Regions from separate parts of the Kitasatospora sp. NPDC094016 genome, predicted to be linked through region 3. Evidence: riboswitches for the same ligand, from Rfam matches in the RefSeq annotation. Region 3 holds a riboswitch; each other region holds the start of a gene.
The links. Region 3 has a riboswitch for cobalamin ahead of ABT015_RS02175 (CoA-acylating methylmalonate-semialdehyde dehydrogenase). Riboswitches for the same ligand answer to the same signal wherever they lie in the genome.

Region 1 (9,502 bases), on a different contig from region 3:
TTCTACTCGCTGAAGAAGGAGCTGCCGGCCGCCACCGCGCTGAGCGAACTGCTCAACGGGGCCGGCGGTGCGGGGCTGGTCATCCCGGAGGGCAAGACCGCCGCCGACATCTACACCCTGATCGACGGGAAGCTGAAGCTGCCGCAGGGCACCACGGCGGGTGTCGCCAAGGCCCAGGTCGGGAGTCTCGGCCTGCCGGCGTACGCGAACGGCAACGTCGAGGGCTTCCTCTGGCCGACCCGGTACAACATCGCCGACGGCATGAAGCCCGAGGACCTGCTCAAGCAGATGGTGAAGAACGCCACCGACAAGTACGCGACCCTGGACGCCGACGCGTCCAAGGCCGGCCTCAAGAACGCGTACGAGGTGGTCATCGAGGCGAGCATCCTGCAGCGCGAGGGCAACAACGTCGAGGACTTCGGCAAGATGGCCAGGACCATCCAGAACCGGCTGGCGAGCGATGCCGTGCGCCACACGCTCGGCATGGACACCACGCTGCAGTACTCGCTGGGCCGCAAGGACCTGGACAAGAAGGACATCAACGACGGGTCCAACAAGTACAACACCTACATCAACCCGGGCCTGCCGCCGACGCCGATCTCCAACCCCGGCGACGACGCGCTCAAGGCGGTGCTCAACCCGGCGGACGGCAAGTGGCTGTACTTCATCGCGATGTCCCCGACCAAGACCCTCTTCGCCGAGACGGACAAGGAGCACGCGGCCAACGTCGAGGCGTACTGCCGGGCGGCGGGTCAGGGCTTCGACAAGGTCGGTCTCCACTGCACCACCAAGTAGCCGCCACCGCACCGCCGTTCACGGAGGAGCAGCGTTGACCAGCAAGCACCGGGCCGCCGTCCTCGGCTCGCCGATCGCCCACTCGCTCTCGCCGGACCTGCACCGGGCCGCCTTCGCGGCGCTCGGGCTGGACGGCTGGCGCTACGACCGCTTCGAGGTCGACGAGGCCGGCCTGCCCGGCTTCCTCGCCGGGCTGGACGAGGCCGAGTGGGCCGGGTTGTCGCTGACCATGCCGCTGAAGCGGGCGATCATCCCGCTGCTGGACGAGGTCAGCGCGACGGCCCGCGCGGTGGACGCGGTGAACACCGTGGTGTTCACCGCCGACGGGCGGCGCACCGGGGACAACACCGACGTCCCCGGGCTGGTGAACGCGCTGCGCGAGCGGGGCATCACCGAGGTGCCGGCCGCGGCCGTGCTGGGTGCCGGGGCCACGGCCTCCTCGGCGCTGGCGGCGCTGGCCCAGGTCTGCACCGGCGAGGTGACCGTCTACGTGCGCAGCGCGGAGCGGGCCCGGGAGATGGCCGAGCTGGGCGAGCGGCTGGGCGTCGCCGTGCGCACCGCCGACTGGGAGCTCGGCGCGCAGGCGCTGGCGCGGCCGCTGACCGTCTCGACCACGCCGGTCGGTGCGACCGACGCGTTCGCCGGGGCGCTGCCCGCCGTGCCGGGGGCGCTGTTCGACGTGCTGTACCACCCGTGGCCGACGGCGCTGGCCGCCGCCTGCGCCGCGCGCGGGGCGACCGTCCTGGGCGGGCTGGACCTGCTGGTGCACCAGGCGGTGCTGCAGAGCGAGGCCTTCACCGGGCGGGCGCCGGGGCCGCTGGCGGCGATGCGCGAGGCGGGCGAGAAGGCCCTCGCCGGGCGCTGAGGCCGCGCCGGTGGCCGGATCGCGCCGACCACCGCCCGGCCGGGTGGCCGGAATCGTGCCGACCACCGTCCCGCCGACTGACCGGTTGCCGTCCGTCACGCGGACTGGGCCTCCGGGTGCCGCCGGGACGTGAAAGGATTCAGGGGAAAAGGCACGCCCGGGCGGGCCCCGGCAGGTGCCGAGGCCGGTCCGCTGATGAAGGAGCTCCGTTGGGTACGTTGCGCTGGCTGACGGCGGGGGAGTCGCACGGCCCCGCACTCGTCGCGACGCTGGAAGGCCTGCCCGCCGGTGTACCGGTCACCACCGCGGTGGTGGCCGACGCGCTGGCGCGCCGCCGGCTCGGTTACGGTCGCGGCGCACGGATGAAGTTCGAGCAGGACGAGGTGACGTTCCTCGGCGGCGTCCGGCACGGCGAGACCATGGGCAGCCCGGTGGCGGTCATGGTCGGTAACACCGAGTGGCCGAAGTGGGAGCAGGTTATGTCGGCCGACCCGGTCGACCCCGAGGTGCTGGCCGGTCTGGCCCGCAACGAGGCGCTCACCCGCCCCCGGCCCGGCCACGCCGACCTGGCCGGCATGCAGAAGTACTCGATCGACGAGGCCCGTCCGATCCTGGAGCGCGCCAGCGCCCGTGAGACGGCCGCCCGGGTCGCGCTCGGTGCCGTCGCCCGCGCGTACCTGAAGGAGACCTGCGGGATCGAGATCGTCAGCCACGTGGTCGAGCTGGCCGCGGCCAAGGCCCCGGCCGGGGTGCTGCCGCTGCCCTCGGACGAGGCGCGGCTGGACGCCGACCCGGTCCGCTGCCTGGACGCCGACGCGTCGAAGGCGATGGTCGCCGAGATCGACCAGGCCCACAAGGACGGCGACACCCTCGGCGGCGTGGTCGAGGTGCTCGCGTACGGCGTGCCGGTGGGTCTGGGCTCGCACGTGCACTGGGACCGCCGGCTGGACGCCCGGCTGGCCGCCGCGCTGATGGGCATCCAGGCGATCAAGGGCGTCGAGGTCGGCGACGGCTTCGAGCTGGCCCGGGTGCCCGGCTCGCAGGCGCACGACGAGATCGTCCCGACCCCCGAGGGCGTCAAGCGCACCTCCGGCCGCTCCGGCGGCACCGAGGGCGGCCTGACCACCGGCGAGGTGCTGCGGGTGCGGGCCGCCATGAAGCCGATCGCCACCGTGCCGCGGGCGCTGCAGACCCTGGACGTGCGCACCGGTGAGCCGGCCAAGGCGCACCACCAGCGCTCGGACGTCTGCGCCGTGCCGGCCGCCGGGATCGTCGCCGAGGCGATGGTCGCGCTGGTGCTGGCCGACGCGGTGAACGAGAAGTTCGGCGGTGACCACGTCTCTGAGACCCGCCGCAACGTGCAGGGCTACCTCGACAACCTGATCATCCGATGACCGTTCCGGTCGTTGTGCTGGTCGGCCCGCCCGGCAGTGGCAAGTCCACCGTCGGGCGGGCCCTGGCCGAGCGTCTGGGCGTCGGCTTCCGGGACACCGACGCCGACATCGAGGCGCTGGCCGGCAAGCCCATCCCGGAGATCTTCGTCGACGAGGGCGAGCCGCACTTCCGCGAGCTGGAGGTCCGGGCCGTGCGCACGGGCGCCACGGAGCACGACGGCGTCCTGGCGCTCGGCGGCGGCGCGGTGATGGCCGAGGCCACCCGCGCCCTGCTGCGCGAGCTGCCGGTCGTCTTCCTGGAGGTCCCGCTGGCGGACGCGGTCAAGCGGGTCGGCCTGGACGCCCCGCGCCCGCTGCTGGCCATCAACCCGCGGGCCCGCTGGCGCGAGCTGATGGAGGCCCGCCGGCCCCTCTACCTGGAAGTGGCCACCGCCGTCGTCGACACCGCCGGCCGCACCCCCGAGCAGGTCGCGGACGCCGTACTGGAAGCACTGGAGCTGAAGACCCCCCATGACTGACCCCATCGTCAGGATTCACGTCGGCGGCAGCGCCGGCCACGACCCGTACGACGTGCTGATCGGGCACCAGCTGCTCGGTGAGCTGTCGGCGCTGATCAGTCCCCCCAGTCTGGGGACAAGAGGGGCCAAGCGGGTCGCGATCATCCACCCCGAGGCGCTGGCCGCCACCGCCGACGCCATCCGCGAGGACCTGCTCGGCGAGGGCTACGAGGCGATCGCGCTCCAGGTGCCCAACGCCGAGGACGCCAAGAGCGCCGAGGTCGCCGCGTACTGCTGGTCGGTGCTCGGGCAGACCGGCTTCACCCGCAGCGACGTCGTCGTCGGCCTCGGTGGCGGCGCCACCACCGACCTGGCGGGCTTCGTCGCCGCCACCTGGCTGCGCGGCGTCCGCTGGATCTCCATGCCCACCACGCTGCTCGGCATGGTCGACGCGGCCGTCGGCGGCAAGACCGGCATCAACATCGCCGAGGGCAAGAACATGGTCGGCGCCTTCCACCCGCCGGTGGGCGTGCTGGCCGACCTCGACACCCTGGCGACCGTGCCCAAGCACGACTACGTCTCCGGCCTCGCCGAGGTCATCAAGTGCGGGTTCATCGCGGACCCGGCCATCCTCGACCTGATCGAGGCCGACCCGGAGGGCGCCAAGACCCCGGACGGCCCGCACACCGTCGAGCTGATCCGCCGCGCCATCCAGGTCAAGGCCGACGTGGTCTCCGGGGACCTCAAGGAGTCCGGCCGGCGCGAGATCCTCAACTACGGCCACACCCTCGGCCACGCCATCGAGCGCAACGAGCGCTACAAGTGGCGGCACGGCGCCGCGATCTCCATCGGCATGGTCTTCGCCGCCGAACTCGGCCGCCTGGCCGGCCGGTTGGACGACGAGACGGCCGACCGGCACCGCACCGTGCTGGCCTCCGTCGGCCTGCCGCTGCGCTACCAGGCGGACGCCTGGCCGAAGCTGCTGGACGCCATGAAGATCGACAAGAAGTCGCGCGGCGACCTGATCCGCTTCATCGTCCTGGACGGCCTCGGCAAGACCTCCGTCCTGGAGGGCCCCGACCCGTCCCTGCTGGTCGCCGCCTACGCGGAGGTCTCGGCGTGACCAGGGTCATGGTGCTCAACGGCCCCAACCTCGGGCGGCTCGGCAGCCGCGAGCCGGACGTCTACGGCGCCACCTCCTACGCCGGGCTGGTCGAGCGCTGCACCGCGCTCGGCCAGGAGTTCGGCTTCGAGGTCGAGGTGCACGAGACCAACTCCGAGCAGCAGATGGTGGAGTGGCTGCACGAGGCGGCCGACGGCAAGGTGCCCGTGGTGATCAACCCGGGGGCGTTCACGCACTACTCGTACGCGATGCGGGACGCCGCCTCGCAGCGCACCGCACCGCTGATCGAGGTGCACATCTCCAACCCGTACGCCCGGGAGGCCTTCCGGCACACCTCGGTGATCGCCGCGGTGGCCTCCGGCACGATCGCGGGATTCGGGCTCGGCTCGTACGAGCTGGCCCTGCGCGCCCTGGCCGAGCAACTCACCACGCGCTGACGCCTGGTCAGCGGCCCGGCGGCGGACTGTGCCCGCCGCCGGGCCGCCGTGTAGTCTCCCCGCTGAGAGGTGTCGGGAGGTGACCGTGACGCAGTACGCCGGGGGTGGGCACGTCCCGCCGCGTCCCGCCGCTCCGCCGGGGCCGCAGCCGTCGGGGGCCGCCGCGCCGCCGCCGGTGCCGCCCGCTCCGGCTCCTGTTCCCGCGCCCGCTCCGGTCGCACCCGCGCCCGGTGCGCCGGCCTCCGCCGGGGCCACCGGGCACTTCGTGCTGCCCTCCGGCGCGCCCGTGCAACTCCCCGCCCACCCGCCGCAGCGGCACGCGCCCACCAGCCCGATCGCCGTCCTGCTGATCGGCCCGGCCGGGGCGGGCAAGACCACCGTCGCCCGGTACTGGGCCGAGCGCCGGCCCAGCCCGACCGCGCACATCAGCCTGGACGACGTCCGCGAGTGGGTGCAGTCCGGCTTCGCCAACCCGCAGTCCGGCTGGAACAACGCCTCCGAGGCGCAGTACCGGCTGGCCCGCCGCACCTGCGGCTTCGCCTGCCGCAACTACCTCGCCAACGGCATCTCCTGCATCATCGACGACGCCGTCTTCCCGGACCGCCCGGCCATCGGCCTCGGCGGCTGGAAGCGGCACATCGGTCCCGGCATGATCCCGGTCGTGCTGCTGCCCAGCCTGGACTCCGTGCTGCACCGCAACGCCCGGCGCGGCGGCACCCGGCGGCTCGGCGACGAGGAGGTGGCGCGGATCCACGGCCGGATGGCCGGCTGGTACAACTCCGGGCTGCCGATCATCGACAACTCGTACCTGGACGTGGCCGGCACCGCCGCCGAGCTGGACCGCGTCATCCTGGCCCGGCTGATGGGCATGCCGGTGCGCTGACCCGCGACGATCCGGTGGTGTCGGTGCCGACTGCGATGATGGGCGGGTCCTGATCGAACCACCCCGGGGGAGCTGACGCCCGTGCCGGAAGGCCACATCATCCACCGCCTCGCCGCCGAGAACCGGAAGGCCTTCGGCGGCCGCCCGGTCGAGGTGTCCAGCCCGCAGGGCCGGTTCGCCGACGAGGCCAAGGCCATCGACGGGCAGCTGCTCACCGCGGCCGAAGCCGTCGGCAAGCACCTGTTCCTCGGCTTCGAGGAGGGCGGCTGGGTGCACGTCCACCTCGGCCTCTACGGCGGCTTCGCCTTCGGTACCGGGCCCGCGCCCGAGCCGGTCGGCCTGGTCCGGCTGCGGCTGGCCAACGACGACGGCTACGCCGACCTGCGCGGCCCCAACACCTGCGCGCTGGTCACCGGCGCGGAGAAGGCCGCCGTCGCCGCCCGGCTGGGCCCCGACCCGCTGCGGGCCGACGCCGACCCGCAGGCCGCCTGGCGCCGGATATCGGCCAGCCGGACGACCGTCGCCGCGCTGCTGATGGACCAGAAGGTGCTGGCCGGGGTGGGCAACGTCTACCGGGCCGAGGTGCTGTTCCGCCACGGGATCAACCCGCACCGCGCCGGCCGCGACCTCACCCGGGGCGAGTGGGACGCGATCTGGGCCGACCTGGTCGCCCTGATGCACGAGGGCGTCGGTGCGGGCCGGATCGACACCGTCCGGCCCGAGCACACCCCCGAGGCGATGGGCCGACCGCCGCGCGTCGACGACCACGGCGGCGAGGTGTACGTCTACCGGCGGGCCGCGATGCCCTGCCTGGTCTGCGGCACCGACGTCCGGACGGAACAGCACGCCGCACGCAACCTCTTCTGGTGCCCCGCCTGCCAGGCGGCCTGACCAGGCCCTGCCCGGCCGGTCAGCCGAAGGCCGCGCCGGGCTCGTGGTGTTCGGCGGCGGCGCACGCGTCGAGGAGGGGGCGCAGGGACTCGTCCACGAGCTGGTAGCGCACGACCCGCCCGTCCTTGTCCCCGGTCACCACGCCCGCGGTGCGGAGCAGCCGCAGGGCCTGGGACACGGCGGGGTCGCGCATGCCGGTGGCCACGGCGAGGTCGGAGACGGCGAGCGGGCCGGCCCGGTGGAGGGCGAGCAGGAGGGCGAGCCGCCCGGGGTCGGCGAGCAGGGAGAACCGCTCGGCCCAGGTGCGGACGTGCGCGGGGTCGCCGATCGCGGCGATGGCCTCGCAGACCCGGTGTCCGTCGATGGTGCGGTGGCCCGCGCGGTCGGCCGGTACGAGATGCATGCGCACATTGTTGCAGCAGGGGGCCTGTGATCCTGGACACCTGCGCAGGTGCGCAGCCTTGCAAGGGTGGGTCCTGGCCCCTACGGTGTTCCCCGCCGTGGTGCTCGGGAAGACCGGTGACGGATCCTCAGGGATCCCAGTCCGGAGCGGCCCTCGCCACTGTGATCGGGCCATCGTGATCGTCGACGATGGAGAGACGTCCGTACCCACGACGCCACTGGGAGCCTCGCGCACCTGGGAAGGCGGGTACGGGACCCCCGTAAGCCAGGAGACCGGCCACGGCATCTCACGAAGTGTTTCCACGAGGTGCTGGAGCGTGACCCGAATGACCCTGCCCGAAACCGCCGCGACTGCCGAGGCGCCGGCGACACCGTCCGCGCTGCCCACGTTCCGCTGGAAGCGCGAGGACACCGTTCGCACGGCCGGGCTGATGGGGGTGATCCTGGCCATGCACGTGGTGGCCTTCGGGACGCTCGTCCTCCTGGTCGCGCCCCACAACTACGCGGTCGGCACCCAGGTCTTCGGGGTGGGCCTGGGGATCACCGCGTACACCCTCGGCATGCGGCACGCCTTCGACGCCGACCACATCGCGGTGATCGACAACACCACCCGCAAGCTGATGGCGGACGGCAAGCGGCCGGTCTCGGTCGGCTTCTGGTTCGCCCTCGGGCACTCCTCGATGGTGGTGCTGATGGCCGCCCTGGTGGCGGGCGGCGCGCAGCTGGCCAGCACGCTGATGGACGACGACTCGACCACCCACAAATGGCTCGGGATGGTCGGCACGACGGCCTCCGGCGCGTTCCTCTACCTGATCGGCGCGCTCAACCTGGCCGCGCTGCTCGGCATACTCAAGGTGTTCCGGGCGATGCGGGCCGGGTCGTACGACGAGGCGCAGTTGGAGGAGCACCTCAACTCGCGCGGCTTCATGGCCCGGGTGCTGAACCGGGCGACCCGGTCGATCACCCGGCCCGGGCAGATGTTCCCGGTGGGCATGGTGCTGGGGCTGGGCTTCGACACCGCGACCGAGGTCACCCTGATGGTGATGGCCGGGTCGGGCGCGGCGGCCGGGCTGCCCTGGTACGCGATCGTCTGCCTGCCGCTGCTGTTCGCGGCCGGGATGAGCCTGTTCGACACCCTGGACGGGACTTTCATGAACTTCGCGTACCAGTGGGCCTTCGCCAACCCGGTCCGGAAGGTCTACTACAACCTGACGATCACCGGGCTGTCGATCGCGGTGGCCTTCGTCATCGGCACCATCGAACTGGTCGGCGTGCTGCACGAGAAGCTCGATCTGACCGACCCGGTCACCGGCTGGATCGCGGGCATCTCGCTGGACAACGTCGGCTACGCGATCGCCGGGCTGTTCGTGGTGGTCTGGGCCGCGGCGATCGCCTACTGGAAGCTGGCCCGGGTGGAGAAGCGCTGGGCGGCCGCCGAGTAGCGACGACTGCGACCGGCGACGGCAGCGGGCGGCGACGGCGCCTCCCCCGGGATCCCGGGGGAGGCGCCGTTCCGTCGCCGCGGGTCGGTGCCGGTCGTCGGGCGGGCGGGGTTCAGCGCTCTTCGCGGAAGTCGACGTGCCGGCGCGCGACCGGGTCGTACTTGCGCAGGACCATCCGGTCCGGGTCGTTGCGGCGGTTCTTGCGGGTCACGTACGTGTAGCCGGTGCCGACGGTGGAGCGGAGCTTGATGACGGGGCGCAGTTCGCTGCGGGCCATGGGTGTCCTCCCGGGTTGGCGGGGTGTTCGGGGTCGGGGCGAAACCGTACACCGAAATGGAAGTCATTTTCATCTGGTGTAACGTGAGCTCCGTCCTGCCCATTCCCGGACGCCAGGGAGCACCCATGTCCGCCCACTGCCAACTCACCGGCCGTCGGCCCGGATTCGGCAACGCGATCTCGCACTCGCACCGCCGCACCCGCCGCCGCTTCGACCCCAACATCCAGCACAAGCGCTACTGGCTGCCCGGCGAGGGCCGGTACGTCCGGCTCACCCTCAGCGCCAAGGGCATCCGCACCATCGACACGATCGGCATCGAGGCCGCCGTCGCCCGCATCCGCGCCCGAGGGGGGAAGGTCTGATGGCCAAGCAGAGCAAGATCGCCAAGAACGAGCAGCGCCGTGCCGTCGTGGCCCGGTACGCCGAGCGCCGCGCCGAGCTCAAGCGGATCATCGCCAGTCCCGGCACGGCCCCCGCCGAACGCGCCGCCGCCCAG
Region 2 (9,502 bases), on a different contig from region 3:
GGATCGGCCAGGTCGTTGCCGGTCAGCGTCTGCAGCACCGCGCCGCAGACCGCGAGGCCCGCGCCGGTGGCGGCCGCTCCCAGGACCCGGGGCAGCCGCAGCTGCCAGACGATCTGGTCGTCCAGCAGCGTGACGTTCGGGTCGCCCAGCCCGAGACGGCGCAGGACGACGTCGATCACCGTCCGGACCGGTTCGTGTTGCGAGCCCACGGCCAGGCCGAGGAGCACGGTGGCCAGGAGCAGGGCCGCACCGACGGCCAGGGCCGCCGTCGCGCGGCCCTGACCGGAGCGCCGCGCGACGGGGTGGGGCGCGGTGGTCATGAACCCGGGTGCAGTTGGCCCAGTCCCGCGGACACCTTGGCGGCGCCGTCGGCGAGCAGCACACCGGGAGTCGACTCCGAGAACGGCACCACCACGAAGGCCTTGCGCTGCACGGCGGTGAGCTTGCTCAGCACCGGGTCGTTCTCCAAGTAGTCGATCTTGGACTGGGCCGTGTCCCAGCCGGCGTCCGCGAGCACGATGGCGTCCGGGTCCGCCGCGACGACCTTCTCCCAGCTCACGTTCTGCCAGCCACCGGGCAGGTCCGCGAAGACGTTGCGGGCGCCGACGGCGTCGAGCACGAGTTGAGGTCCGCCGTGGCCGGCGCCGACGAACGGCGCCTTGGTGTCCGAGTCGAACCACAGGACCTTCAGGTCCTTGCCCGCGGCCGTCGCCGTCAACTGGGCCAGCTGCTGCTCCTGCTGCTGCCGGATCGCGGTGGCCCGCTCCGTGACACCGAAGACCTTGGCGACGTCGTTCAGTTCGCCCCACACCGCCTGCCAGGTCGTCGGCGCCACCTGGCTCTTGTCCGAGCAGCCGAACGGGGACAGGTACGACGGGATGCCCTGGCCGCGCAGTTCCTCCCGGGTGCCCGCGACCTTGTCGGTGAACGCGCTGGAGTAGGAGGCGTACAGGAAGTCGGGACGGGCCGCGAGGAGCTTCTCCTTCGTCGGGTAGTCCTTGGAGAGCACCGGGACGGAGTCGTAGGCCGCCTTCCACTTCTCCGGGACGGAGTCGTCGAGGTAGGCGGTACCGGCCATGCGGGACTGCAGGCCGAGGGCCAGGGCCACTTCGGTGGCGCCCTGGTTGAGCGTCACCAGCCGGTCGGGCGGCGCGCCGACCGTGACGGTGGTCCCGCAGTTGTCGACGCTGACCGGCGCGGCAGTTCCGGTCGTCCCGCCGGACGTGGCGGGCGCGGGGGCGCCCGTGCAGGCTCCGAGCATGCCGACGAACAGGACGGCCGCGACCGCCCGGCCGACACGTATCGGACCTGTGGGACGTACGGAACATATGGAACGGAACGGATGCGGCAGACCGCTGGGCACGTGTTCTCCAAAACCCTCGTGGAACATGTAGCGCCGTGGCCGGTCTCCTGGCTTCCGCATCGACACGCCGCGGCCGACCTTCCCGGACGGCTCTTCCAGCCCGCCCAGTGGCCCTGACCGCTGGAAAAGCCGGTCAGCGAGGGCCGCGGAACTCCGCGGCAACAGTGGCGAGGGCCGCACCGGACTCAGACCGGTTTCCCGTACACCACGGCGATGGAAAGGTATCAGGCGTGGTCAGGTCGGTGCTGGCCAGCCCGAGGGCTGATCGTCTGGACCGTTCCCGGGGTTGCGGGAGGGATCGGCCACGGGGCCCGGCCGGGGGTCTCAGGTGCGGGCGGAGACGTGGACGGTCGTCGGCGTCGAGCGGATCGAGCACGCCGTCACCGACCCTGCTCGGCGGCGGAGGCACCGTGCCGTCGAAGGGGGGCCCGCGCACGCCCTCCCGCGGACCTGCGACGGGTGGTCAGGGGTGTGTTTCCCCACTTCGGGGGCAAGCGACGAGGCGGAGCGGCTCACCGAAAGGGTGTGTCGTGCCGGACAGCGCGCCACCCCTGGGCATAGTTCGTACATCACCAGCAACCACGCGGGCGACGGCCCGGCGGTCGTGCCCGCCCAGTGCCGCAGGAACGATGGACGACAAGCCGAGACGAAGGAGCAACGGCATGGCGAACGACCAGAACGACGCTACCGCGCGGCGCGACGAATCCCTCGCGGATCCGGTGGCAGGGCGGGCAGGGTGGGACGAGGTCGACGCGCGGGCGGTGGACACCGTGCGGCTGCTGGCCGCCGACGCGGTGCAGAAGGTCGGCAACGGCCATCCGGGCACCGCGATGAGCCTGGCCCCACTGGCGTACCTGCTGTTCCAGAACGTCATGCGCCACGACCCCGGCGACGACCGGTGGCTGGGACGGGACCGCTTCGTGCTCTCCTGCGGCCACTCCAGCCTGACCCTCTACATCCAGCTCTACCTGGCCGGCTACGGCCTGGAACTCTCGGACCTGCAGGCCTACCGGACCTGGGACTCCGCCACCCCCGGGCACCCCGAACACCGGCACACCCCCGGCGTGGAGATGACCACCGGCCCGCTGGGCCAAGGCCTGGCCAGCGCGGTGGGCATGGCGATGGCCGCCCGCCGCGAACGCGGTCTCCTCGACCCGGACGCCGAAGCGGGCACCAGCCCCTTCGACCATCACGTCTACGTGATCGCCTCCGACGGAGACCTGATGGAGGGCGTCACCGGCGAGGCCGCCTCCCTGGCAGGGCACCAGGAACTCGGCGACCTCATCGTCTTCTACGACTCCAACCACATCTCCATCGAGGACGACACCGACATCTCCTTCAGCGAGGACGTCCCGGCCCGCTACGCCGCCTACGGCTGGCACGTGCAGACCGTGGACTGGACGCGCACCGGCCGCTACGTCGAGGACGTCGACGCGCTCCTGGCGGCCACCCGCGCCGCCCGGCAGGAGACCGGCCGCCCTTCGCTGATCATGCTGCGCACCGTGATCGGCTGGCCCGCCCCGACCAAGCAGGACAGCGGCAAGGCCCACGGATCCGCGCTGGGCGAGGACGAGGTCGCCGCCACCAAACGGCTGCTGGGCTTCGACCCCGAAGAGCACTTCGTCGTCGAGGAGGACGTCCTGGGCCGCACACGCGAGGCCGCCGACCGCGGTCGGCAGGTGCACGCCGAGTGGGACGAGAGGTTAGCGGCCTGGCGCACGGCGAACCCCGAGCGCGCCGTCCTGCTGGACCGACTGCGGGAGCAGCGGCTGCCCGACGGCTGGGCGGACGTCCTGCCGACCTTTCCCCCCGACGCCAAGGGCATGGCCACCCGCGCCGCCTCGGGCGAGGTCCTCACCGCGCTGGCCCCGGTCCTGCCCGAGCTGTGGGGCGGCTCCGCCGACCTGGCCGGCAGCAACAACACCACCATGGTCGGCCAGCCGTCCTTCGTCCCGACCGGCCGCCAGACAAAGAACTGGAAGGGCGGCCCCTACGGGCGCACCCTGCACTTCGGCATCCGTGAACACGCCATGGGCGCGATCCTCAACGGCATCGCCCTGCAGGGCCTGACCCGCCCCTACGGCGGCACGTTCCTGACCTTCTCCGACTACATGCGCCCCGCCGTCCGGCTGGCCGCCCTGATGCGACTGCCGGTCACGTACGTCTGGACCCACGACTCCATCGGCCTGGGCGAGGACGGCCCCACCCACCAGCCCGTCGAACACCTGGCCGCACTGCGGGCCATCCCCGGTCTGGACGTCGTGCGCCCAGCCGACGCCAACGAAACCACCGCGTGCTGGCGCACCGTCCTCGAACACGGCGACCGCCCGGCCGGACTGGTCCTCAGTCGCCAGAACCTGCCTGTCCTCGACCGCGACAGCGGCGAGTTCGCCCCCGCACGGGAAGCGGCTCGGGGCGGGTACGTCCTGGCCGAGGCTCCGGGCGGCGCGACGCCGGACGTCATCCTCATCGCGACGGGCTCCGAGGTGCACCTCGCCCTGGAGGCCCGCACCCTGCTGGCGGCCGGGGGACTCGCGGTGCGGGTGGTGTCGATGCCCTGCCGGGAGTGGTTCGCCGCCCAGCCCCAGGACTACCAGGACCAGGTCCTGCCCCCGTACGTACGGGCCCGGGTGAGCGTCGAGGCCGCCATCGGACAGGGCTGGCGGGAGATGGTGGGCGACGCCGGACGGATCGTCAGCCTGGAGCACTACGGCGCGTCCGCCGACTACCAGCGCCTGTACACCGAGTTCGGCATCACCCCCCAGGCGATCGCCGCAGCCGCCCGCGACAGCGTCCTCGACACCCGGCGGGCACCGCGTCCCGGCGGCCACCGGCAGACCTCCACCCCGACCGCAGGTGGCACCGGGGACATCAGTCGCTCCGACACTTGAACGGTGGGCAGGAGGCCGATGTCCGCTTCGCGCGGCCCGGCACCGTCGGCACGCTCCTGGTGATCAGAGTGTCGTGGGGCTGGTGGCGGTGGCCGCCGAGACGTCGCCGAAGCCGGCCGGCAGACCGGTCAGGGCGGCATCCGCAGGTCCTTGCCGCGTCCGCGACCCGCGCCAGGGCTGCCAGGGCTGTGGCGTACCCGGTCGTGGGCGGAATGGGGATCGGCTGCCGTCCCTGGGCCGAGCATCGCCCCAAGGGTGCTAACTTAGGCAAGCCTAACCGAGAAGCGCGACCACACAGCCCAGGGGGGCACCATGGCAGACCAACCGACCCGCCGGACACCGCAGGCCCGCGAAGCACAGGTGCTGCGCACCGAGCGGATCACACCGCACATGGTGCGCCTGGTCCTCGGCGGTGCGGGGTTGGAGGACTTCGACGCCACCGAGTTCACCGACCACTACGTCAAGGTGCTCTTCGCGCCCGAGGGCGTGAGCTACCCGGAGCCCTTCGACATGGCGCGGATCCGCGAGGAGTTCCCGCCCGAGCAGCGGCCGATCACCCGGACGTACACCGTGCGGGCCTGGGACCCGGCCCTGCGCGAGCTGACCATCGACTTCGTGGTGCACGGTGACGAGGGCCTGGCCGGGCCGTGGGCGGCCCGCGCGCAGCCCGGCGAGACGGTGCGCTTCCTGGGCCCCGGCGGCGGCTACGCCCCCGACGCGAGCGCCGACTGGCACCTGCTGGTGGGCGACGAGAGCGCGCTGCCCGCGATCGCCGCTGCGCTGGAACGGATGCCGGCCGATGCCGTCGTGCACGCCTTCATCGAGGTCGCGGACGCCGCGGAGGAGCAGAAGATCGTCTCGCCCGCCGGGGCCGAGATCAGCTGGCTGCACCGCGGCGCCCGCCCGGTGGGCGAGGCGCTGGTCGAGGCGGTGGGCGCGCTGGAATTCCCCGCCGGCACGGCATCCGCGTTCGTGCACGGCGAGGCCGGCTTCGTGAAGGAACTGCGGCGCCTGCTGCGCCTGGAGCGGGGCATCCCGCGCGAGCGGATGTCGGTCTCGGGCTACTGGCGGTCCGGTCAGAGCGACGAGGCCTGGCGGGCGGCCAAGCGCGAGTGGAACGCCCAGGTGGAGGCTGAGCAGGAGTCGGCCGGCTGATCCGCGCCGCCGGGTAGCCGCCCGCCCCACCAGCCTCTGCCCGCCCTCCGTCCCCGCGCCATCCACCTGGTGCGGGGACCGGTCTCGGACCGGGTGGTCCAGGGAGCAGGGTCCGCCGCCTTGTCGGGCGTGGCGGCAGGGTGGCGACGCCGGCCGCATCGAGCACCCGAGCCAACCGGTACTGAGCGCGGAACCGGCCTGCCTATCCCTCATCGACCTCCTGGTCGCCGGCTTCGTTGGCGCGGTCTATCTCGGCCATGTGCTCTTCCGCCCAGGTCCGCAGCCCCGCGAGCGCGGCTTCCAGGGACAGCCCGAGTCCGGTGAGTCGGTAGAAGACCCGTGGCGGCACGGTTGGTTCGACCCGACGCGACACCAGCCCGTCGCGGGTCAGGCTTCGCAGCGTCACGGACAGCATCTTCTGCGAGACGCCGGGCATTCGGCGTCTCAGCTCTGCGAAGCGCACCTCGTCCGGTGCGGCATCGGCGAGCGTCTTGACGGCCATGGACGTCCACTTCGTACCGATGCGGTCCAGCAACTGCCGCGTCGGGCAATGGGGATCGAACAGATCGCCGCGTACCCCACGACCGGCGGCCCGTGCTCCTGGGGTGGTCACCCGTGGCTCACCACCTTCCCTGAAAGTGCCGTCTAGGAAGCGGTCGGACAGTTACCTATCGTTCTGTGGTCACCAATGGTAACCAGTCGGAGGAGCCGTCATGCCCGTCACCACCGCACACCAACTGCGCCGCATCGCGACGAACGGCGTCCAACTCAACGTCGCCATCGCCGGGGACGGACCCGCGGTTCTCCTGCTGCACGGCTTCCCGCACACCTGGCAACTGTGGAGCGGCATCATGGGCCGACTGGCCGGACGGTACCGGGTCATCGCCCCGGACCTGCGAGGCTTCGGTGCCAGTACACGTGCCGTCGAGGGTTACGACGCAGGCACCCTGGCCGCCGACGTCGAAGGACTGCTCGACGCACTCGGCGAGCCCTCGGCAGCGGTGGTCGGCATCGACGCGGGCACCGCCCCCGCCGTCCTGCTCGCGCTGCGCCGGCCCGGCCTTGTCCGGCGCCTGGTCGTCATGGAGGCACTGCTCGGCCGCCTGCCCGGAGTCGAACACGTCGTCGCGGGCGGCGCCCCGTGGTGGTTCGGCTTCCACGCCGTCCCCGGCCTCGCCGAGACCGTCCTGGCCGGCAACGAGACCCCGTACATCGACTGGTTCCTCGACTCGGGGACGCTCGGGCGAGGAGTACCCGACGACATCCGTGCGGCCTTCGTCCACGCGTACACCGGGAGCGAGGCCCTTCGCTGCGCGTTCTCCTACTACCGGGCCCTGCCCACCAGCGCGCAGCAGATCCTGGACGCCGCCGCGACGGCTCGGCTGACCATGCCCACCATGGCCGTCGGCTCTCACCCCGTCGGCACCGGGCTCGAACGCCAACTCCGCCCCATCGCCGACGACCTGGTCGGACACCATCTCCAGGACTGCGGCCACATCATCCCCCTCGACCGCCCCGACGCCTTGTTCGCGCTCCTTGCTCCCTTCCTGTCCGCCGATCTGCCCAAGTGACCGGAGCGGGCGGGAAACGTAGCCGGCGGTGTCCGCGTCGAGCATGACCATGGTGTGGTCCTCAATGCCCAGGCCTCGGGACCTGCCCCGTGTTTCCCGGGCGACTCGGACAGGACGAACCGCAGTCGCCCGACGGCCAGGTTCGTAACAGCCTGTCTTGACGATGAATACTTAGAGTGACTGCTATATGTGAGGGTATGACACATGAACAGCACTCAGCCCCTCCTGGACAGCGCCCGCGGCGCGTCCGGACGGCCCGGCTCGCCGCAGGAGCCCTGGCCCTGATCATGGGCGCCGGAATTCCCCTGGGCCTGGACACCGGCGCCCAGTCACAGCCCCGGGCCGGCGGCTCGCCCCTGGTCAGCGAGACGTTCACCCAGGCCACCGCCCCGGAGTTCACCGGCGTGGGGTCGGCCTGCCTCACCGGCGCGCCGGCTGCCGCCGCGCCCGGCCCCGGGGACCACCCACTCGGCGGCTGCCCAGGCGGCGTGGGTCCGGTGCCGCCCCCCGACGGCGCGCCGCACGGCTACCTGCGGCTGACGGACGCGTCCAACGACCAGGCCGGCGCGGTCCTCTACAACCACGCGCTGCCCGCCAACCAGGGCCTCGATGTCACCTTCGACCAATGGCAGTACGGGAGCACGACCCCGGCCAACCCCGCCGACGGCATCTCGTTCTTCCTGGTGAACGGCGACGGCGCGCTGACCCACCCCGGCGCCTTCGGCGGCAGCCTCGGATACGCGCAGAAGCTTCCCGACGACGACCCCACCGCCACCTTCCTGCCCGGTGTGGACCGCGGCTACCTGGGCGTGGGGCTCGATGTCCTCGGGAACTACTTCGGCGACTGGGAGCACCGCGGCAACGGCTGCCCCACCCGCTCGCCCGCCGGGACGGCGTTCCGCGTCCCCGGCCCCGGGGCCAACATGGTCACGGTGCGCGGCCCGGGCGACGGGATCGAGGGCTACTGCTTCCTGACCGCCACCACCAGCAACTTCAGCACCACCCCACCCTGGCCGTCGACGCTCCCGGGCACCCTGCAAGGACCGCTCACCACGCTGCCCCCGGGGGCCACCCCCGTCCAGGCCGAGACCGCGCTCGAACCCTCGCGCCGCCGGGTCCACGTCGAGCTCACCCCGACGCCCGACCCGGTGCTCACCGTGTCGGTCGACTTCAACGACGGCACCGGCTCCCACCAGGTGCTCAGCACACCCGCCCCGCAACCGGTGCCCGCCACCTACAAGTTCGGGTTCGCGGCCTCCACCGGTCTGTTCACCGACGTGCACCTCATCCGCAACGTGGTGGTGAGCAGCAACCAGCCGCTGCCGCAGCTGAACCTCGTCAAGCAGGTCCGGCAGCCGCTGCCCGGTGACCTGGTGGCCGGGACGCGGGTGCCGTACGACTTCGTGGTCACCAACTCCGGTGCCACGGACATCACCGGCCTCGCCGTCCACGACCCGAAGGTCGGCCCGGTCTCGTGTCCCACGACGACGCTCGCGAGCGGCCATACGGTCACCTGCACCGCCACCTACACCGTCACCGCCGCCGACGTGACCCACGGTTCCATCGACAACACCGCTACTGCGACCGGTACTTCCGATGGCCAGCCGGTCTCCTCGCCGCCGTCCTCGCAGAGCGTGCCGATCGAACGGCCGCCCGGCCTCGCCATCGAGAAGCAGGCGCACACGCCCGGCCCCTACGCGGCCGGGCAGACGGTCACCTTCCGCTACATCGTCCAGAACACCGGGGGCACCGAGCTGACCGGCGTCCACGTGACCGACGACCACGTCACCGACATCACCTGTGCCTCGACCACACTCGCCCCGGCGGGAAGCCCGGGCGACCGCACCACCTGCCACGGCACGTACACGATCACCGAGAACGACGCTGCGGCCGGCTCCGTCACCAACACCGCCACCGCCACCGGTACGGCGAACGGCCACCCGGTCACGTCCCCGCAAACCCAGCTGACGCTGCCGATCGGGGAGCCGCACCTCACCCTGAAGAAGCGGGTCCTCTCGCACGGCCCCTACGCCGTCGGCGACACGGTGGAGTACTCCTACACGGTCACCAACACCGGCAGCACCGACCTGCACGGCGTGCTGGTCGACGACGACCGCATCGCCAGCGTCAGCTGCGAGGCGACCACGCTGACGCCGGGGGCCGGCACCACCTGCCACGGCACCTACACCATCACCCTGGCCGACATCGAAGCCTGCAAGACGGCCCACCACCGCGGCGGCGGCGAGAAGGGCTGCGACATCACCAACGTGGCGTTCGCGGCGGCCACCGACCCGCACGGGAACCCGATCGTCAGCGAACCCGCCAAGGCCACCATCACCGTGGGGGAGAAGAAGGACTCCTACTGCCACAAGCACCCCGGCCACGGCCACTGCCGCAAGGGGCTGACCGAGCCAGCGACCGACCAGGAAGATGACTGACGCTACCTCGCCACCCCCGGCCGGCCACGAGCTGACGTCCGGGCAGTAGCCGGTCGACTGGTTGCCGACCTCGTCGACCGCCCA
Region 3 (9,502 bases):
GGCCTGCGCGAAGTCCGCGTACAGCTGTGCCGCCCTGCGTCCGAGGTCCGTGGACAGGCCGGCGGCGTCGGCGGCCCCGGCGGCGAGTCCGAGGTCCTTGGCCATCAGGGCGGCGGCGAACCCGGCCGCGTAGTCGCGGTTGGCCGGGCTGGCCGGCACCGGCCCGGGGACGGGGCAGTTGGTGGTGAGCGCCCAGCACTGGCCGGAGGCGGTCGAGGCGACGTCGTAGAGGGCCTGGTGGCTGAGCCCGAGGCTCTCCCCGAGCACGAAGGCCTCGCTGACCGCGATCATCGAGATGCCCAGGATCATGTTGTTGCAGATCTTCGCGGCCTGCCCCGCGCCGGGGGATCCGCAGTGCACGACCTTGCGGCCCATCGCCTCCAGTACGGGTCGGGCCGCCTCGAAGTCCGGCGCGGCGGCTCCGACCATGAAGGTGAGGCTCGCGGCCGTGGCACCGACCACCCCGCCGGAGACCGGCGCGTCCACCGCCCGGTGCCCGGCGTCCACGGCCAGGGCGTGCGCCGCCCGGGCGTCCGCGACGTCGATCGTGGAGCAGTCGACGAAGAGCGTTCCCGGGCGGGCGGCGGGCAGCAGGTCGGCGTAGGCGGCCAGTACGTGCCGGCCGGCCGGCAGCATGCTGATGACGACGTCGGCCTCCCGCACCGCCTCGGTCGCGGACGGCGCCGGACGGACGCCGCCCTGCTCCGCCCGCCGCAGCGCCTCCGGCGCCAGGTCGTAGCCGGTCACGGTGTGTCCGGCCGTGGCGAGGTTGGCGGCCATCGGGCCGCCCATGTTGCCGAGTCCGATGAATCCGATGACTCCGTTGACTCCGTTGAATCCGTTGCGGTGGGTCACCAGCGCTCCAGGGGTGTGGTGGGGGCCAGGCCAAGTTCCCGGTCGCCGAGCGGGGCGAAGTAGCGGGCCACCGCGGCGGGCCCGACGGCGCTCAGCGTCGACGGGTTCCACCGCGGGGAACGGTCCTTGTCGATGACCTGGGCGCGGATCCCCTCGGCCAGGTCCGGTGTGGAGAGCGCCGCGCAGGAGGTCCGGTACTCCTGGTCGAGCACCGCCTCCAGCGGACCGAGGGTGCGGGCCCGGCGCAGCGCCGCCAGGGTGGCCTTCACGGCGGCGGGCGAGTTGGCGGCGATCCGGTCCGCGGCCTTCTTGGCCTCCGGTTCGCCGCTGTCCCGCAGGCGGTCGAGGATCTCCTCCACGGTGTCGGCCCCGTAGCAGTGGTCGATCCAGGCCCGCCGGCCGTCCAGCACGCCGGCCGGTGCGGGCCCGACGTTGCGTTCGAGGGCGTCGTGCACGGGGAGTTCGGCCAGGTCGTCCAGCAGCGCGGGCAGCCGCTCGGCCGGGGCGAAGTGGTCGGCGAGGCCGCACAGCAGCGCGTCACCGGCCTCGACGGAACCTGCGGTCAGGGCCAGGTGGGTGCCCAACTCGCCGGGTGCGAGGGCGAGCAGGTAGGTGCCGCCGACGTCGGGGACGAAGCCGATGCCGGCCTCGGGCATGGCGACGCGCGTGGTCTCGGTGACGATCCGGACGCTGCCGTGGGCGGAGACCCCGACCCCGCCGCCCATCACGATGCCGCTCATGAGCGCGACGTAGGGCTTGGGGTAGCGGGCGATGCGGGCGTTGAGGCGGTACTCGTCGCGCCAGAACTCCTCGACGGCGCCCGGGTCCGCGCCGGTGGCGGCGCGGTGGATGGCGACGATGTCGCCGCCGGCGCAGAAGGCCCGCTCACCGGCGCCGGTGATGACCACGGTCGCGACCCGCTCGTCCTCCTCCCACGCGTCCAGCGCTTCGGAGACCCTGCGCACCATGCCGTGGGTGAGGGCGTTCAGGGCCGCGGGGCGGTTGAGGACGATCAGGCCCGCCCGGCCCTCGCGGTGGACCAGGACCTCGTCGAGGTCGGTCCCGGCCATCACGCGGCCCCGATCAGGCCGCGGGCGACGATGACGCGCATGATCTCGTTGGTTCCTTCCAGGATCTGGTGCACCCGTAGGTCGCGGACGATCTTCTCGATGCCGTACTCGGCCAGGTAGCCGTAGCCGCCGTGCAGTTGGAGCGCCTGGTTGGCGACCTCGAAGCCGGTGTCGGTGGCGTGCCGCTTGGCCATCGCGCACAGCTCCGGGGCCCTCGGGTCCCCCCGGTCAAGGGCCGAGGCGGCCCGCCAGAGCAGCGACCTGGCCGCCTCCAGCTCCGTGGCCATGTCGGCGAGCCGGAACTGCAGCGCCTGGGCGTGCAGGAGCCGGGCGCCGAACGCCTCGCGGTCCGCCAGGTAGCCGGTGGCCCGCTCCAGGGCGTCCTGCGCTCCGCCGAGGGAGCAGGCGGCGATGCCGAGCCGGCCGCCGTTCAGCCCGTTCATGGCGATCCGGAAGCCCTCGCCCTCGGCTCCGAGGAGGCGGTCGGCCGGGAGCCGGACGCCGTCCAGGAGCACCTGGCGGGTGGGCTGGGCGTTCCACCCCATCTTCTTCTCGTCGGGCCCGAACGAGACGCCGGCGTCCTCGCGTTCGACGACGAACGCGGACACCCCGCCGGCCCCCGGCCCGCCGGTGCGGGCCATCACCAGGTAGATCCGGGAGACGCCGGCACCTGAGATGAACTGCTTGACGCCGTCGAGGACCCAGTGGTCCCCGTCCTGGCGGGCCCGGGTGGTCAGTGCCGCCGCGTCCGAGCCCGCGCCGGGCTCGGTGAGGCAGTAGCTGGCGGGGGTCGCCATGGCGCTGAGACCCGGCAGCCACCGGGTGCGCTGGGCGTCGTCGCCGTAGCGGTCGATCATCCAGGCGACCATGTTGTGGATGGACAGGTAGGCGGCGATGGACGGGCAGCCGGTGGCCAGCGCCTCGAACACGAGCACGCCGTCGGCGCGGGTGAGTCCGGAGCCGCCGGACTCCTCGCGGACGTAGACGCCGGCCAGGCCGACGTCCGCCGCCTTGCGCAGCACGTCCACCGGGAAGTGCTTGGCCTGGTCCCACGCGACCGCGTTTGGCGCCAGGTGTTCGCGGGCGAAGGCCCGGGTGGTCGCCGCGATGGCGAGCTGGTCCTCTGTGAGGTCGTGCACGACGCCCTCAGCCCATCGTCGGGATGGTGAAGCTCGCGCCCTCCTTGACCCCGGAGGGCCAGCGCGAGGTGACGGTGCGGGTGCGGGTGTAGAAGCGGATCGAGTCCGGCCCGTGCTGGTTGAGGTCGCCGAACCCGGAGCGCTTCCAGCCGCCGAAGGTGTGGTACGCGACCGGCACGGGGATCGGCACGTTGACGCCGACCATGCCGGTGTTCACCCGGCGCGCGAAGTCCCGTGCCGTGTCGCCGTCCCGGGTGTAGATGGCCACGCCGTTGCCGAACTCGTGCTCGCTGGGCAGGCGCAGCGCCTCCTCGTAGTCGGCGGCGCGGAGCACGGTCAGGACGGGGCCGAAGATCTCCTCCCGGTAGATCCGCATGTCGGGAGTCACCCGGTCGAACAGCGAGGCGCCGAGGAAGTAGCCGCCCTCGTGCCCCTCCAGCCGGAAGTCCCGCCCGTCGACCACGAGTTCGGCGCCCTCCTCGACCCCGAGGTCCAGGTAGCCGCGGACCCGCTCCAGCGCGTCGGCGCCGACCAGCGGGCCGAAGTCCGCCGCCGGGTCGTCCGAGCGTCCGACCTTCAGCGCGGCGATCCGCTCGACCAGTTTGGCCACCAGGGCGTCGGCGGTCTCCTCCCCCACCGGGACGGCCACCGAGATCGCCATGCAGCGCTCGCCGGCCGAGCCGTAGCCGGCGCCGATCAGGGCGTCCGCGGCCTGGTCGAGGTCGGCGTCCGGCATCACGATCAGGTGGTTCTTGGCGCCGCCGAAGCACTGCGCCCGCTTCCCGTGCGCGGCGGCGGTGGCGTAGACGTACTGGGCGATCGGCGTGGAGCCGACGAACCCGACCGCCTGCACCCGCGGGTCCTCCAGCAGGGTGTCCACGGCCTCCTTGCCGCCGTTGACCACGTTCAGCACGCCCGGCGGCAGCCCGGCCTCCAGGAACAGCTCGGCCAGGCGCAGCGGCACCGAGGGGTCGCGCTCCGAGGGCTTGAGGACGAAGGCGTTGCCGCAGGCGAGGGCGGGTGCGGCCTTCCAGAGCGGGATCATCGCCGGGAAGTTGAACGGCGTGACGCCCGCGACCACGCCGAGCGGCTGGCGCATCGAGTACACGTCGATGCCGGTGCCCGCGTTGTCGCTGAACTCGCCCTTCAGCAGGTGCGGGATGCCGGCGGCGAACTCGACGACCTCCAGGCCGCGCTGGATGTCCCCGTGGGCGTCGGCCACGGTCTTGCCGTGCTCGGCGGACAGCAGCCGGGCCAGTTCCTCCTTCTCCTGCTCGACGAGCTGGAGGAAGCGCAGCAGGACGCGGGCCCGCCGCTGCGGGTTCCAGGCCGCCCACGCGGGCTGGGCCTGCGCGGCGTCGGCGATCACCGCCTCGACCTCGGCCCGGCTCGCCAGCGGCACCCGGGCCTGCACCCGGCCGGTGTTGGGGTCGTACACGTCGCCGAAGCGACCGGAGGTGCCGGCGGTGGGCTTGCCGGCGACGAAGTGGGTCAGTTCTCGGACCATCGGGTTCCTTCTCTCGACAGGGGTGGGGAGAGGAGGAGGATCGGAGGCCGCCGCGGGTCCGCGGGCACACGGTGGTGCGCCCCGCGGCACGGGCGTGCGGCGGCGGAACGGAACGTCAGGGCGTGGACGCCCCGGCGGCCGTGGGCACGGGACAACCAGGAGCGGCAGTGGAGCGGGAGCAGCCCGGGGTCATGCGTGTCGTCTCCATCCTCGTGGAAAACACGGAACACCCGCGGCCGGTATCCTGACTCCCGGATCACCGCACGCCCCCAGGCCTTCCCGGCTGGCTGCCAGTAGCCTTCGTCTGCGAGGACGAACTCCCCGGTCACAGTGGCGGGACCGTGCCGGACTCACACCGGCTTCCCTGACACCGCGGACCTGCCATCGACCATATAGTTGGACGTCCTAGTAAGTCCAGAGGCCCGCACGCGCGTTGCGCCACCGGCTTTCCACCGCGCCGAGCGACACGCGACCGGACGGGGTCCGCGATCGGGCGCCCGGCAGCGCGGGGCCACGAGCCCGTAAAGTTAGCTGAGGCACACCTAAGCAACACAGGCCGAGCCCATCCTCGCCATACCAGCGCGGGTGGGCCTCGACTGCCGACCGCTGTCGGCGCCGGGGGTGTGTCTGCCGGGAGTGTCGGGACAGGGAGAACGATGTGAGGGACGGTCGGGACGCCAGGCGTCCGCACGGGGAGCTGGTCGCGGACGTGCTGGCGGTGTTGTGGGCGGCCGGCGAGCCGCTGACCGCCCAGCAGGTCAAGGCGGCGCTGGACCACGGGCTGGCCCGCACCACCGTGGCGACGATCCTCACCCGCCTGCACGAGAAGGGGACCCTGGTCCGCAGCCGCCCCGCGCGGTCCTTCGCCTACGCCCCGGTGGAGGACGCCGCCGGGCTGGCGGCCGGGCGTATGCGCCGGGAGTTGGAGAAGGAGCCTCAGCGGGACCTCGTGCTGAAGCGGTTCGTCTCCTCCCTGTCCGAGGACGACGAGGACGTCCTGCGCCGTCTGCTCCTCGATGCCGAGGCCGAGGCCCAGACCGATGCCGCTGCCGAGGCCGCGACCGCGACGGACTCCGGCAGGCCCGAGCCCGAGGACGACGCATGGGCCTGATCCTGGTGGTCGTCGCCCTGGCCCTGCTGCTCCCCTGGGCCGCGGCGCCCGCCGCCCGCCGCCTGGCTCTGCTGCTCCCCCCGCGCGAGGCCTCGCTCGCGCTCACGGGCGCGGCCGCCCTGCTGGCGGGCGGCACCGTCGCGGCACTCGTCGGGCTGTTCCACGTCCCGTTCCTGGCAGGCCTGGAACACCTGCCGCTGTCCGACGTCGTCGCCCGGTGGCCGGCCGTGGTGCCGGTGTCCTGCGCCGCCGGGGCCGCGCTGGCCGTCCAGGCGGTACGGCTGACGCTGCGGTGGCGCGGGCACCGCGTGCTCCTCGCCCGCGCCTGGGGCCTGACCGCCGATGCCACGAGCGACGGCGACCTGCTCGTGGTCGCGGGCAAGGAGGCCGAGGCCTTCGCCCTGCCCGGCCACCGGGGGCGCCCCGGCCGCGTCGTCGTCTCGACCGGCATGCTGAGCGCGCTGGGCCCGGCGGAGCGCGCGGTGCTCCTCGCCCACGAGCGCGCCCACCTGCGCGGGCGCCACCACCTGCTGTCCGTCGCCGCCGACCTCGCCGCCGCCGTACACCCGGCGCTGGCCCGGCTGCGGGCCGACCTCGACTACCACCTGGAACGCTGGGCCGACGAGCGGGCCGCCGCCGCGGTCGCCGACCGGCGCACCGCCGCGACCGCCATCGCCCGGGCGGCCCTGGCCGGATCGCCGGCCGCCCACCGGGGCGCCGGGCCCCTGCTGTCCGTGAACACCGGCCCCGTGCCCCAGCGCGTCCAGGCCCTCCTGGGCCCCGAACCCGCCCGCCCGACCGGCCGCAGGGCGCACGCCGCCGTCGCCCTGGTCGCCGCCGTCACGGTCGCGGCCCTGCTCGGCCTGGCCCTGGCCTACGGGCTGCACGAGTACGTCGAGTACGCGGCCCGGACCTTGAGGGCTCACGGCACGGTCTGACGACATCGATGTAGACCAACCGTGCGGGTCCGGGTATCGTGAGGCTCGGCTTACCCGCGCGGGCCTTGGCGCAGCCGCCCGCCGGCGATTCGGAGGCCGTGTCCACCCCGGCCTCCGGGCTCGGCACCCCCGCGCGGTGCCGCCACCACGGCCCCGACCCGAGAACACGGCGGCCACCGGACGATTGGACCTGGTGTGTACGACGGGAGGACGGGCTCGACGAGCCCCTTCGAACAGACCGTCTACCTCCTGTCGACGGCCGGCCGGGCGGTCGACCGGCTGCTCGCCGACCGGCTCGACGCGAGGGGACTGGGCCCGGCCCACCAGGCGCTGCTGTCCACCCTCTCCCGGCTGGGGCCGCACGGGCGCCGTGACCTCGCCGAGCACGCCGCCGCACCCGAGACCGACTCCGCCCGGGCACTGGACGACCTCCTGTCGGCAGGCCTGGTGCACTCCATGGTCGTCCAGATCGGCGGGCGGCAGGAGGTGCTGACGATCACCCCGGCCGGACAAGCCGCGCTGGACGTGCTGCACGACGACGCATCCGCCGTACAGGGCGACCTGCTCGCCTCGTTGACGAAGGGCCAGCGCACCGAACTCAACTCCCTGCTGCGGCGGGTGTGCACGGCGGCTGCCCGCGGCGCGGGGCGCCGCACACCCTCGCGGCCGGGCCCCGAGCGGGAGCTCATCGGCGGACAGCGCCGACGGTGGGTCGCCGAGTAGGGGTCAGCGGATGCCCGCGGGGTGCTGCGCCGTGAGCGGTGCGGGGTGGGGGCCCGCGAGAGGCAGGACGTGGTCGGCGCGGCCGGTGACGAGGGGGAGGTCATGGCTGACGAGGACCACCGCCAGGCCCCGGCTGGTGCGCAGGTCGTCGAGGAGTTCCATGAGCGCGGCGGCGGTGTCGGTGTCGAGGGCGGAGGTGACCTCGTCGCAGAGCAGGACGTCGGGTTCGGCGGCCAGGGCGCGGGCGAGGGAGACGCGCTGGCGTTGGCCCCCGGAGAGTTCGTGGGGGTGGCGGGTCGCGTGGTGCGGGGGCAGGCCGACGGCGGTGAGCAGGTCGGCGACGCGCTCCTCGCACCGGGCGGCGGGAAGGCCGAAGTGCAGCTTCAGCGGCCGGGTGAGGGTGGCACCGACGGTGTGGGCCGGGTTGAGGGCGCCGAGCGGGTTCTGGGGGACGAGCTGGATGCGGCGGCGCTGGTCGCGGCTGCGGCGCCGGTAGGACGGGGCCAGGTGCTCGCCGTGGAGGATGACGCTGCCGGACTCGGGCCGGTGAAGGCCGGCCAGGGTGCGGAGCAGCGTGGTCTTGCCGCATCCGGACGGGCCGGTGATCCCGGTCAGCGTGCCGGGCATCAGGACGAGGTCGACGGCGGCGAAGACGCGGTGGCGGGTGCGGGCCGTACCGATGCCGGCGCTGAGCGCCTTCACCTCCACGACGGGCGGCATCTCGGCGGCCCGGGTACGAACGCGCGCGGCCTGCGCGCCCGTTGCCGGCGCAGCCCCGGCCGGGACTGCGGCAGGGCGGTCGGGCCCCAGGGCCAGAACGTCGTCCGCGCAGCGGGCGACGAAGTCGGGGTCGTGGCTGGTGAGGGCGATGGCGAGGCCGTCGGAGTCGGCGATCTCGCGCAGCAGGTCGGCGATGTCGTCGCGCAGCGCCGCATCGAGGCCGGCGGTGGGTTCGTCGAGGAGGAGGATCTCGGGCCGTCGGGCGAGGGCGCGGGCAAGCGCGACACGCCGCTGCTGACCGCCGGACAGGCCCGCGGGGCGGCGGTGTTCGAGGCGCTCGCCGACCGGCAGGCGGACCGCGCGCAGCAGGTCGGGTACGGAGGTCCGGCGGCGGTCGGCGGCGGTCTCGGTCAGGAGGCGGTCGACGCGCATGCGCGGGTTGAGGTCCGAGCCGGGGTCCTGGCCGACGAAGGCGAGCTGGTGGCGGCGGAGGCGGCGCAGGTCCTCGGGCGGGAGGGCGAGGATGTCGTGGCCGAGGACGTCGAGGGTGCCGGTGGTGACGCGGGCGCCCGGCGGGAGGGCTCCGACGAGGGCGCGCAGGAGGGTGGTCTTGCCGGCGCCGGAGGGGCCGGTGATGGCGGTGACGCGGCCCGGGGTGAGGGTGAGGGTGGCGTCGGTGAGCAGGGGCGTGTCCGCGAGGGTGATGGACAGGCCCGTGGCGCGGGCGGCGGGGGCGGCGGTGCTCACAGCGGGGTCTCCGGGGTCGGCCGGGCGGGGGCGAGGGCTTCGGCGGCGAGGTTGACACTGATGGCGAGCAGCCCGATGGCCAGGCACGGCGCGCCGACCGCCCAGGGGTTGAGGGTGATCCCGGCGGCGTTCTCGCGGATCATCAACGCCCAGTCGGCTTCCGGGGGTTGGGGGCCGAGCTGGAGGAAGGCGGCGACCGAGACGATGTAGACGCCTTCGACGAAGCGCAGGCCGAACAGGGCGAGGAGGGTGGAGCGCAGGTTGGGCAGTACCTCGCGGACCGTCAGGTGCCACAGACGTTCGCCGCCGACGGCCGCGGCCTCGACGTAGCCGGTGGCGGCGATGGGGGCGGCTGCCGCGGCGACGATGCGCACCGCGTAGGGAATGCCCAGGAGGGTGGCGGCGGCCGCGACGGCCAGGCGTCCCCCGGCGGGCCAGGCCAGGGCGATGAGCATGATGGCGAGGACGGAGGGCAGGAGGATCGTCAGGTCGGCGGCGCGTTCGATCCACCGGCCGAGCCGGGGCCGCAGGACGGCGAGGATGCCGAGGACGGTGGCCGCCGCCGTGACGACCAGGGCGATGGCCACGGCGGTGGCGATCAGGGGCGCGCCGCCGGTCAGCAGGCGGCTGAGGACGTCGCGGCCGAGCTGGTCACCGCCGAGCGGCGCGTCGCCGCCGGCTTCGGCGTAGGG

Region 1: linked by a shared signal. The riboswitch ahead of nicT (Nickel transporter NicT) and the one ahead of ABT015_RS02175 (CoA-acylating methylmalonate-semialdehyde dehydrogenase) in region 3 are both predicted to bind cobalamin.
Region 2: linked by a shared signal. The riboswitch ahead of ABT015_RS14400 (ABC transporter substrate-binding protein) and the one ahead of ABT015_RS02175 (CoA-acylating methylmalonate-semialdehyde dehydrogenase) in region 3 are both predicted to bind cobalamin.

What each region holds. Positions count from the first base shown of each region.
Region 1 covers NZ_JBEOUK010000006.1:42,788-52,289, reverse strand. The annotation lists gene mltG (endolytic transglycosylase MltG) at 1-795, shown strand, start outside; gene ABT015_RS08140 (shikimate dehydrogenase) at 830-1,660, shown strand; gene aroC (chorismate synthase) at 1,870-3,054, shown strand; gene ABT015_RS08130 (shikimate kinase) at 3,051-3,572, shown strand; gene aroB (3-dehydroquinate synthase) at 3,565-4,674, shown strand; gene aroQ (type II 3-dehydroquinate dehydratase) at 4,683-5,111, shown strand; gene ABT015_RS08115 (AAA family ATPase) at 5,191-5,994, shown strand; gene ABT015_RS08110 (Fpg/Nei family DNA glycosylase) at 6,076-6,885, shown strand; gene ABT015_RS08105 (ArsR/SmtB family transcription factor) at 6,905-7,288, opposite strand; cobalamin riboswitch at 7,370-7,583, shown strand; gene nicT (Nickel transporter NicT) at 7,614-8,729, shown strand; gene rpmG (50S ribosomal protein L33) at 8,842-9,006, opposite strand; gene rpmB (50S ribosomal protein L28) at 9,132-9,368, shown strand; gene rpsN (30S ribosomal protein S14) at 9,368-9,502, shown strand, end outside.
Region 2 covers NZ_JBEOUK010000012.1:99,412-108,913, reverse strand. The annotation lists gene ABT015_RS14405 (FecCD family ABC transporter permease) at 1-320, opposite strand, end outside; gene ABT015_RS14400 (ABC transporter substrate-binding protein) at 317-1,261, opposite strand; cobalamin riboswitch at 1,384-1,588, opposite strand; gene tkt (transketolase) at 2,026-4,254, shown strand; gene ABT015_RS14390 (siderophore-interacting protein) at 4,567-5,409, shown strand; gene ABT015_RS14385 (winged helix-turn-helix transcriptional regulator) at 5,612-6,022, opposite strand; gene ABT015_RS14380 (alpha/beta fold hydrolase) at 6,123-6,980, shown strand; gene ABT015_RS14375 (CLIPPER-2 domain-containing protein) at 7,268-9,418, shown strand.
Region 3 covers NZ_JBEOUK010000002.1:67,310-76,811, reverse strand. The annotation lists gene mmsB (3-hydroxyisobutyrate dehydrogenase) at 1-855, opposite strand, end outside; gene ABT015_RS02185 (enoyl-CoA hydratase/isomerase family protein) at 852-1,925, opposite strand; gene ABT015_RS02180 (acyl-CoA dehydrogenase family protein) at 1,925-3,064, opposite strand; gene ABT015_RS02175 (CoA-acylating methylmalonate-semialdehyde dehydrogenase) at 3,072-4,571, opposite strand; cobalamin riboswitch at 4,789-4,961, opposite strand; gene ABT015_RS02170 (BlaI/MecI/CopY family transcriptional regulator) at 5,230-5,682, shown strand; gene ABT015_RS02165 (M48 family metalloprotease) at 5,673-6,620, shown strand; gene ABT015_RS02160 (MarR family winged helix-turn-helix transcriptional regulator) at 6,816-7,343, shown strand; gene ABT015_RS02155 (ABC transporter ATP-binding protein) at 7,347-8,810, opposite strand; gene ABT015_RS02150 (ABC transporter permease) at 8,807-9,502, opposite strand, start outside.